2 regions of the Neobacillus sp. GCM10027624 genome follow, and region 1 is predicted to be linked to the other one. Evidence: riboswitches for the same ligand, from Rfam matches in the RefSeq annotation. Region 1 holds a riboswitch; the other holds the start of a gene.
The links. A riboswitch is a leader RNA that binds a small molecule or an ion and turns the genes downstream of it on or off. The one in region 1 is predicted to bind preQ1.

Region 1 (3,424 bases):
GAAGCGCACTTGTAGTAAACGATAAACCGATAGAATAACCAACAATAATCAAACCAGCGTTCCGCACCTCACTGGGCCAATACAATTGAATTTTTCCAAATCGAGCACCAATAAATATGGCAACCATCGGCCCGAGAAGCCAAGGAATTGGTGTATGGATAATAGAGAATAAGATGCCACCGATCATAGCTATTATTAGTGAAAGGGAAAAACGAACCTTTTTGCTATTTTTATTCATATTCAAATAAAACCCTTCAATCTATTATAAAAATCAGATGAGATAGTACCATGATACCATAGGAGCTTCGTTTCATATTCTAAAAAGCTCTAGCGTGGGAATATTCATGAGGAAGGACTTGTTCGGCATTGAAGAAAAATAGAAGTTTTATAAATACTGGAATTTTGTTAGAATAATAACAGCTTTTGAAAAATTTTTACACTAAAAAAGGTGTGTATGCATGAAGCAGTTTTACAGTTTAATCACTCAAAAATCTTACTATTTATTTACCTCCATCATCATTTTCCTTATGATTATGGGATTATTCGTTGTGAACCCACATTACCATCACTTTGGAGCGGGAATGATCTTACATATAATCCTTGTTGCATTATTATCCATTTGTTTAGTTTTATATCCAAAACATGAAACACATCTTTTTCGAATCATCATTATTTTGATATGTGCAGCTTATTTTTACACGCTGTTCTTTTTATATAGTGAAACGTGGTCAACATTTATCTTTTTATGTTTCATTCCAGCAATCTCCATATTATTTTTTGATTCAAAGCTCTTTTATTTTTCTTTAGTTTTAAACAGCATACTTATTTTACTGCTTTTTAGTTTTATTTCATTAAATAAGCAAACATCATTTTATTCTTATATTAAAATGGATTTACCCGGAAATTTGATGAATTTTATTGCCAGTCAGGTAATGTTATTTTTTATTTTTTATTTATCTTCTGCTCGCATTAAAAAACAGCAAATGTATTATGAACAAATCCAGCAGACAGAGCGCTTGAAGACTACTGGGCAGTTAGCTGCGGCGGTTGCGCATGAAATAAGGAATCCACTAACGGTTGTAAAAGGCTTCTTACAATTATTTGAAAACGATGTATCACTTAATGAGGGGATGAAAAAGAATTTTTCTCTTATGATTGATGAAATCAATACAGCGGAACAAGTTATCTCACAATTTTTAACGATAGCTAAACCGGATAAGGATAAAAGGATGGAAACCGTCGATGTTGCCATCGTTCTTCAAAGCGTGACAGATCTACTCAAATCATACGGTCTTTTACACGATAATCAAATTGAGTTAAAGGTGGTAGAAGATTGTTTGATAGCCGTAAATGTCATTGAGTTTAAACAACTGGTGATTAACCTTATTAAAAATGCAATTGAAGCTTCAAAAGTAGGAGATACTGTCCATGTTAAGACCGAAAAAGTGAAAAATGAAGTCGAAATCCAAATCACCGATCAAGGAAGCGGAATGTCAGAAGAAGTAATCAAATCACTCGGGACCCCTTTTTATTCACTAAAAAGCAAGGGCACAGGACTAGGACTAATGATCTGTTACAACATCGTCGAAAAATACAACGGAACCATCCAGTTTATCAGTTCCATTGGAAAAGGAACAACCGTCGTCGTCCGCTTTCCGTATCATCATATTTAAATTGTTTGTGGAACATTTTGTCGAATCCAAAATTTCGGGTAGTGACAGCCAACGTAAAAAATAGTAATATTATTTGGTGATTAATTATATATACAAATCCGCAAACGGCGGTAGAGGTTCTAGCACCCCTCTTTAAAAAAACTAAGGAAAACGGGTCTGCTTTCTTTAGTGGGTCTGTTTTTTTATTGTCTAGCTCCAGGCGCCATCGGCTCTTTGGTCTACAGCCAATCCGTCATGAAGGTTAAAAAACAACCTTCCTGCCGGCTCGTCTTATGCTTGTCGCCGATAAACGGGCGCCTTGCGCTTTTCGAATTTAAAGGAGAGAGTTTAACGTGAAAAAAGATAAAGCAGTTGTTGTTTTTAGCGGCGGGCAGGATAGTACGACATGTTTATTCTGGGCCTTAGAACGTTTTGAAGAAGTGATTGCCGTAACGTTTAATTATAATCAAAGGCACAAAGCAGAAATTGAGTGTGCCAAAAATATTGCGAATGAACTTGGTGTGAAACATCATATTTTAGATATGTCATTATTAAACCAGCTTGCTCCCAACGCATTAACGAGGGATGATATTGAAGTGAAAGAGGGCGAGGATGGGGGACTGCCGAATACATTTGTTCCAGGTCGAAACCTTTTATTTATGTCCTTTGCCGGTGTACTAGCGAGTCAAGTAGGAGCAAAACATATTGTAACCGGTGTATGTGAGACGGATTTCAGCGGTTACCCGGATTGCCGTGATGTGTTTATTAAATCATTAAATGTTACCTTAAACCTGTCTATGGATCAACAATTTGTGATTCATACGCCCTTAATGTGGATCGACAAAGCGGAAACATGGCAGTTGGCAGATGAACTTGGTGCTTTGGACTTTGTCAGAGAAAAAACATTAACTTGTTATAACGGTATTATCGCAGATGGCTGCGGTGAATGCCCGGCATGTAAGTTACGAAAAAACGGACTAGATCAATATTTAAGCACACGAAAGGAGTTATAATCACATGTATGGTTTTCGAATCGTGGATAAACTCCAAAAAATCAACGAAGATATTCAGCCAAATCAATTAAAATATCATGCTAAAAGAGTCCTCGTCAGCAAGGAATTTACCTTTGATGCCGCGCACCATCTCCATAACTATGAAGGGAAATGCAAAAACCTTCATGGTCATACGTATAAGGTGATCTTTGGATTGAGCGGATTTGTCGATGATCGTGGTCTCATGATTGATTTTGGTGATATTAAAGAGATTTGGAAAAATGAGATCGAAATTTTTCTAGATCACCGCTATTTAAATGAAACGCTACCACCGATGAATACTACCGCGGAAAACATGGTTGTCTGGATTTATGAAAAAATGGCTGAGGCACTTTTAAAGGAAGAAAGACAGCAAAGGTATCAAGGTGCAAGAGTCGAGTTTGTGCGACTTTTTGAAACGCCGACAAGCTATGCGGAAGCAAGACGGGAGTGGATGGAACTTGACTAAACTACCCGTACTGGAAATTTTCGGACCAACGATTCAAGGCGAGGGAGCTGTGATTGGCCAAAAAACGATGTTTGTCAGAACGGCCGGATGCGATTATTCCTGCAGCTGGTGTGACTCTGCCTTTACCTGGGACGGTTCCGGAAAAAATGATATTCGGATGATGGAAGCAGAAGAAGTTTGGCAGGAGCTAAAGGAAATTGGCGGTGAACGTTTTTCGTTTGTTACGATTTCAGGGGGAAACCCGGCGCTACTTAAAAACTTGGATTCATTGA
Region 2 (3,424 bases), on a different contig from region 1:
ATTTTTCCGCGTATGAAAAATGTGATTGATGCAAATTACAATCTTGGAACTGGTCTCCCCCTTCGTGAGGTGAAAGAGGGCAAGGATGTGGGCTACCGTTCTAAATTGATTGGTTCCGTCCATCAAGTAGAATTCCTCGTAACACCAAAATACCAAGGTTTAAAGGTAAATATTAAATTTAATGAAGTAAAGGTTTATCCAGAAGGCTTTGCTGCCTTTATTAACCTTGTTATGGATAACAACTTAAAAATTATCAATAAAGATTTAATTGATAAAAGAATATTAATTCAAGATATCGGAGGATTGTCGACAGATATCGCTGTCATCAAGAACCGTAATGTCGATGATGATAAGGCACAGGGCTTTAACCTCGGTGTGTCCGAATCATTGGAGGCCATTCGTGAGGAAATTCGGACAAAACATGGCGTTGAACTAGACAGCCGCCGCGATGTGGTTGAAATTATTACAAGAAAAAATGACCGTAATCATATTATGGTAAAAGGTAGCCGGACAAGTGTTCATGATATCACCGACCGCATTCTTGTCGAATTAGCCAAAAAGCAATATCGCTTATTGCGCAACGTTTGGCAAAGGAACTCACAAACTGAAATTTGCTATTTTGTTGGCGGGGGTTCAATTGTTCTAAAGGAGTATATTAAAACCTTAAACAATCATTTAGATGGCTATAACATTGAATTTTTTGAAGATGAGAAAGAAAGTATTTGGATGATGGCAAATGCTTATTACAAGCTCATCACTGATTTTGTCAAAAAAAGTGAAAAGCCAAAAGTGGTACAAGAACCAGTTAAAAAAGCCTAAAATAGGGTGATCCTATGAAAAAGTCCACTTTAAGTGAAATTAAGCGGGGGCAGGCCATCTCCTTTCGTATCCCTTCGGATACACCTGATCATTTAGTAAAGCAACTGCAAAGTTTAAAGGAGACCGAGAGAAGGAACTTTTCAAGTAAAATTGCTGACTTTGTTATGCAGGGTGTGGCGAGTTCTTATGCAAGGGAGAAGGAAACCATCACGATTCCCCTCCCCCATAAACTAAGTAAGTCACAGCGAGATTGGCTGAAACATGAACATTCCCTTGCCCTAATGGGAAGCATTGTTTATCATCTATTGGCCGACCCTGTAAGGTCAACAGCACTGCTTGCTTCGTTAAATAGCAGCTCATTAGATATTGACGAGGCCTTGTACCTTCAGGAAGAACCGAAAGAGGTCAAATCACCTGTCCGATCAACTTTTCCAACAATGGAAGAAACAGCAACTGCCATAGTGCTAGACCTCGAGGATGACTTAAACACCTTTGATTGGGAAAACGTATCGCAAGGTCAACCGCACGGCGCCGAAGAAGAAACAGAACAAGAAGTGGAAAGTAACCTAGACGACCTGCTCGGTGATTTCCTTGCGAGTATGAATAAATAATTCGACAAAATTCGGGTGGTGCCTGGCACCACCCGAATTTTGTCGAATATCATTTTCCAGTTGACGTTTTTCCACATGTTCTTTATGATTATGAGAGAATTATATACTCGTGTTTAACGGGAGAGGTTCATAGCGGAAACCCTCTATAAAAAACTATGGATACATGACGATTATGCCATGTCCATATAGGACATGGCTTTTTTGTTTGATATTTTTACAGGAGGTCTTTTTATGTCTGGCAGAAACCATGAAGAAGGTTTAAAGGATTTGACTTTATTAGGAAATCAGAATACACAGTATTCATTTGAATATGCACCTGAAGTATTAGAGGCAGTCGATAATCTCCATGTAAATCGGGATTACTTTGTAAAATTTAACTGTCCAGAGTTCACAAGTCTTTGTCCACTAACAAAGCAGCCCGATTTTGCAACCATGTATATTTCTTATATTCCAGATAAAAAAATCGTCGAAAGCAAATCATTGAAATTATACCTTTTCAGCTTCCGAAATCACGGTGATTTCCATGAGGACTGCGTCAATATAATTATGAACGACTTAATTAAGTTGCTTGATCCACGCTATATCGAGGTGTGGGGTAAATTCACACCGCGCGGCGGCATTTCGATTGACCCTTGGTGCAATTACGGAAAACCAGGAACGAAATATGAAGAAATGGCTCAATTCCGCTTAATGAATCATGATCTATATCCAGAAAAAGTAGATAACCGATAAAAATAAAGACAGTCACCAGTTTTAAAAGCTGGTGACTGTCTTTGTGTATATCTTGAGTTCGTTTTAAATACCATGTGCAATCATGGCGTCTGCTACTTTTATAAAACCTGCAATATTTGCACCGACAACCAAATTTCCTGGATAGCCATATTCCTCTGATGCCTTTACACTGGTATGGTAAATATTGACCATAATCTTGTGCAGCTTTTGATCGACTTCTTCAAACGTCCATGCTAGACGTGCGCTGTTTTGTGACATTTCTAATGCAGAAACAGCTACACCGCCGGCATTTGCAGCCTTTGCCGGAGCGAAAAGAACATCATTTTGAAGGAATATGTCAATCGCTGCAAGAGTCGATGGCATATTGGCTCCTTCACCGACTGCTTTAACACCATTGGAAACAAGAATATTTGCGGAAACTTCATCGATTTCATTTTGTGTCGCACATGGTAAGGCGATATCACATGGAATTGTCCAGATTCCATTGCAGCCCTCATAATAGTGGGCATGAGGATGGACATTTACATATTCACTAATTCTTTTTCTTTCGACTTCCTTTAACCGTTTTACGGTTTCAAGGTTAATTCCGCTTTCATCATAAACATAGCCGCTCGAGTCGCTGCAGGCAACAATTTTTGCACCTAATTGTGAGGCTTTTTCCATTGCATATATTGCAACATTTCCGGAGCCTGAAACAGCAACTGTACTTCCTTGTAGGCTAAGACCACGGTCTTTCAGCATCTCTTCTACAAAATAAACCAACCCGTAGCCTGTTGCTTCTGTACGCGCTAAACTTCCGCCATATCCAAGACCTTTACCGGTTAAGACACCTGCTTCAAAGCCACCGCGTATTCTTTTATATTGGCCAAAAAGGTAGCCAATTTCCCTTGCACCAACACCGATATCACCAGCTGGAACATCTACATCCGGCCCGATATGCCGATAAAGTTCGGTCATAAAGCTTTGGGTAAAACGCATAATTTCTCCATCAGATTTACCCTTAGGGTCAAAATCTGAGCCGCCTTTCCCTCCGCCAATAGGCAAACCGGTTAAGGAATTTTTTAAAATTTGCTCAAAGCCTAAGAATTTAATAATACTGGCATTTACGGAAGGATGAAAACGCAATCCGCCCTTATAAGGGCCGATGGTATTGTTAAACTGAACTCGGAAACCTCGGTTTACTTGGACTTTTCCTTTATCGTCAACCCATGGAACCCGAAAACTAATCGTGCGGTCAGGTTCAACCAGTCTTTCAAGAATGC

Region 2: it holds a riboswitch for preQ1, as region 1 does, so the genes downstream of both, queF (preQ(1) synthase) here and queC (7-cyano-7-deazaguanine synthase QueC) in region 1, are expected to answer to the same signal.

Annotation. Positions count from the first base shown of each region.
Region 1 is NZ_JBHTHD010000002.1:843,519-846,942, reverse strand. It holds gene ACFQZ9_RS04235 (AbrB family transcriptional regulator) at 1-238, opposite strand, end outside; gene ACFQZ9_RS04230 (ATP-binding protein) at 459-1,673, shown strand; PreQ1 riboswitch class I at 1,781-1,824, shown strand; gene queC (7-cyano-7-deazaguanine synthase QueC) at 2,006-2,665, shown strand; gene queD (6-carboxytetrahydropterin synthase QueD) at 2,670-3,152, shown strand; gene queE (7-carboxy-7-deazaguanine synthase QueE) at 3,145-3,424, shown strand, end outside.
Region 2 is NZ_JBHTHD010000008.1:502,499-505,922, reverse strand. It holds gene ACFQZ9_RS13685 (ParM/StbA family protein) at 1-819, shown strand, start outside; gene ACFQZ9_RS13680 (hypothetical protein) at 834-1,430, shown strand; PreQ1 riboswitch class I at 1,547-1,593, shown strand; gene queF (preQ(1) synthase) at 1,662-2,162, shown strand; gene gdhA (NADP-specific glutamate dehydrogenase) at 2,226-3,424, opposite strand, start outside.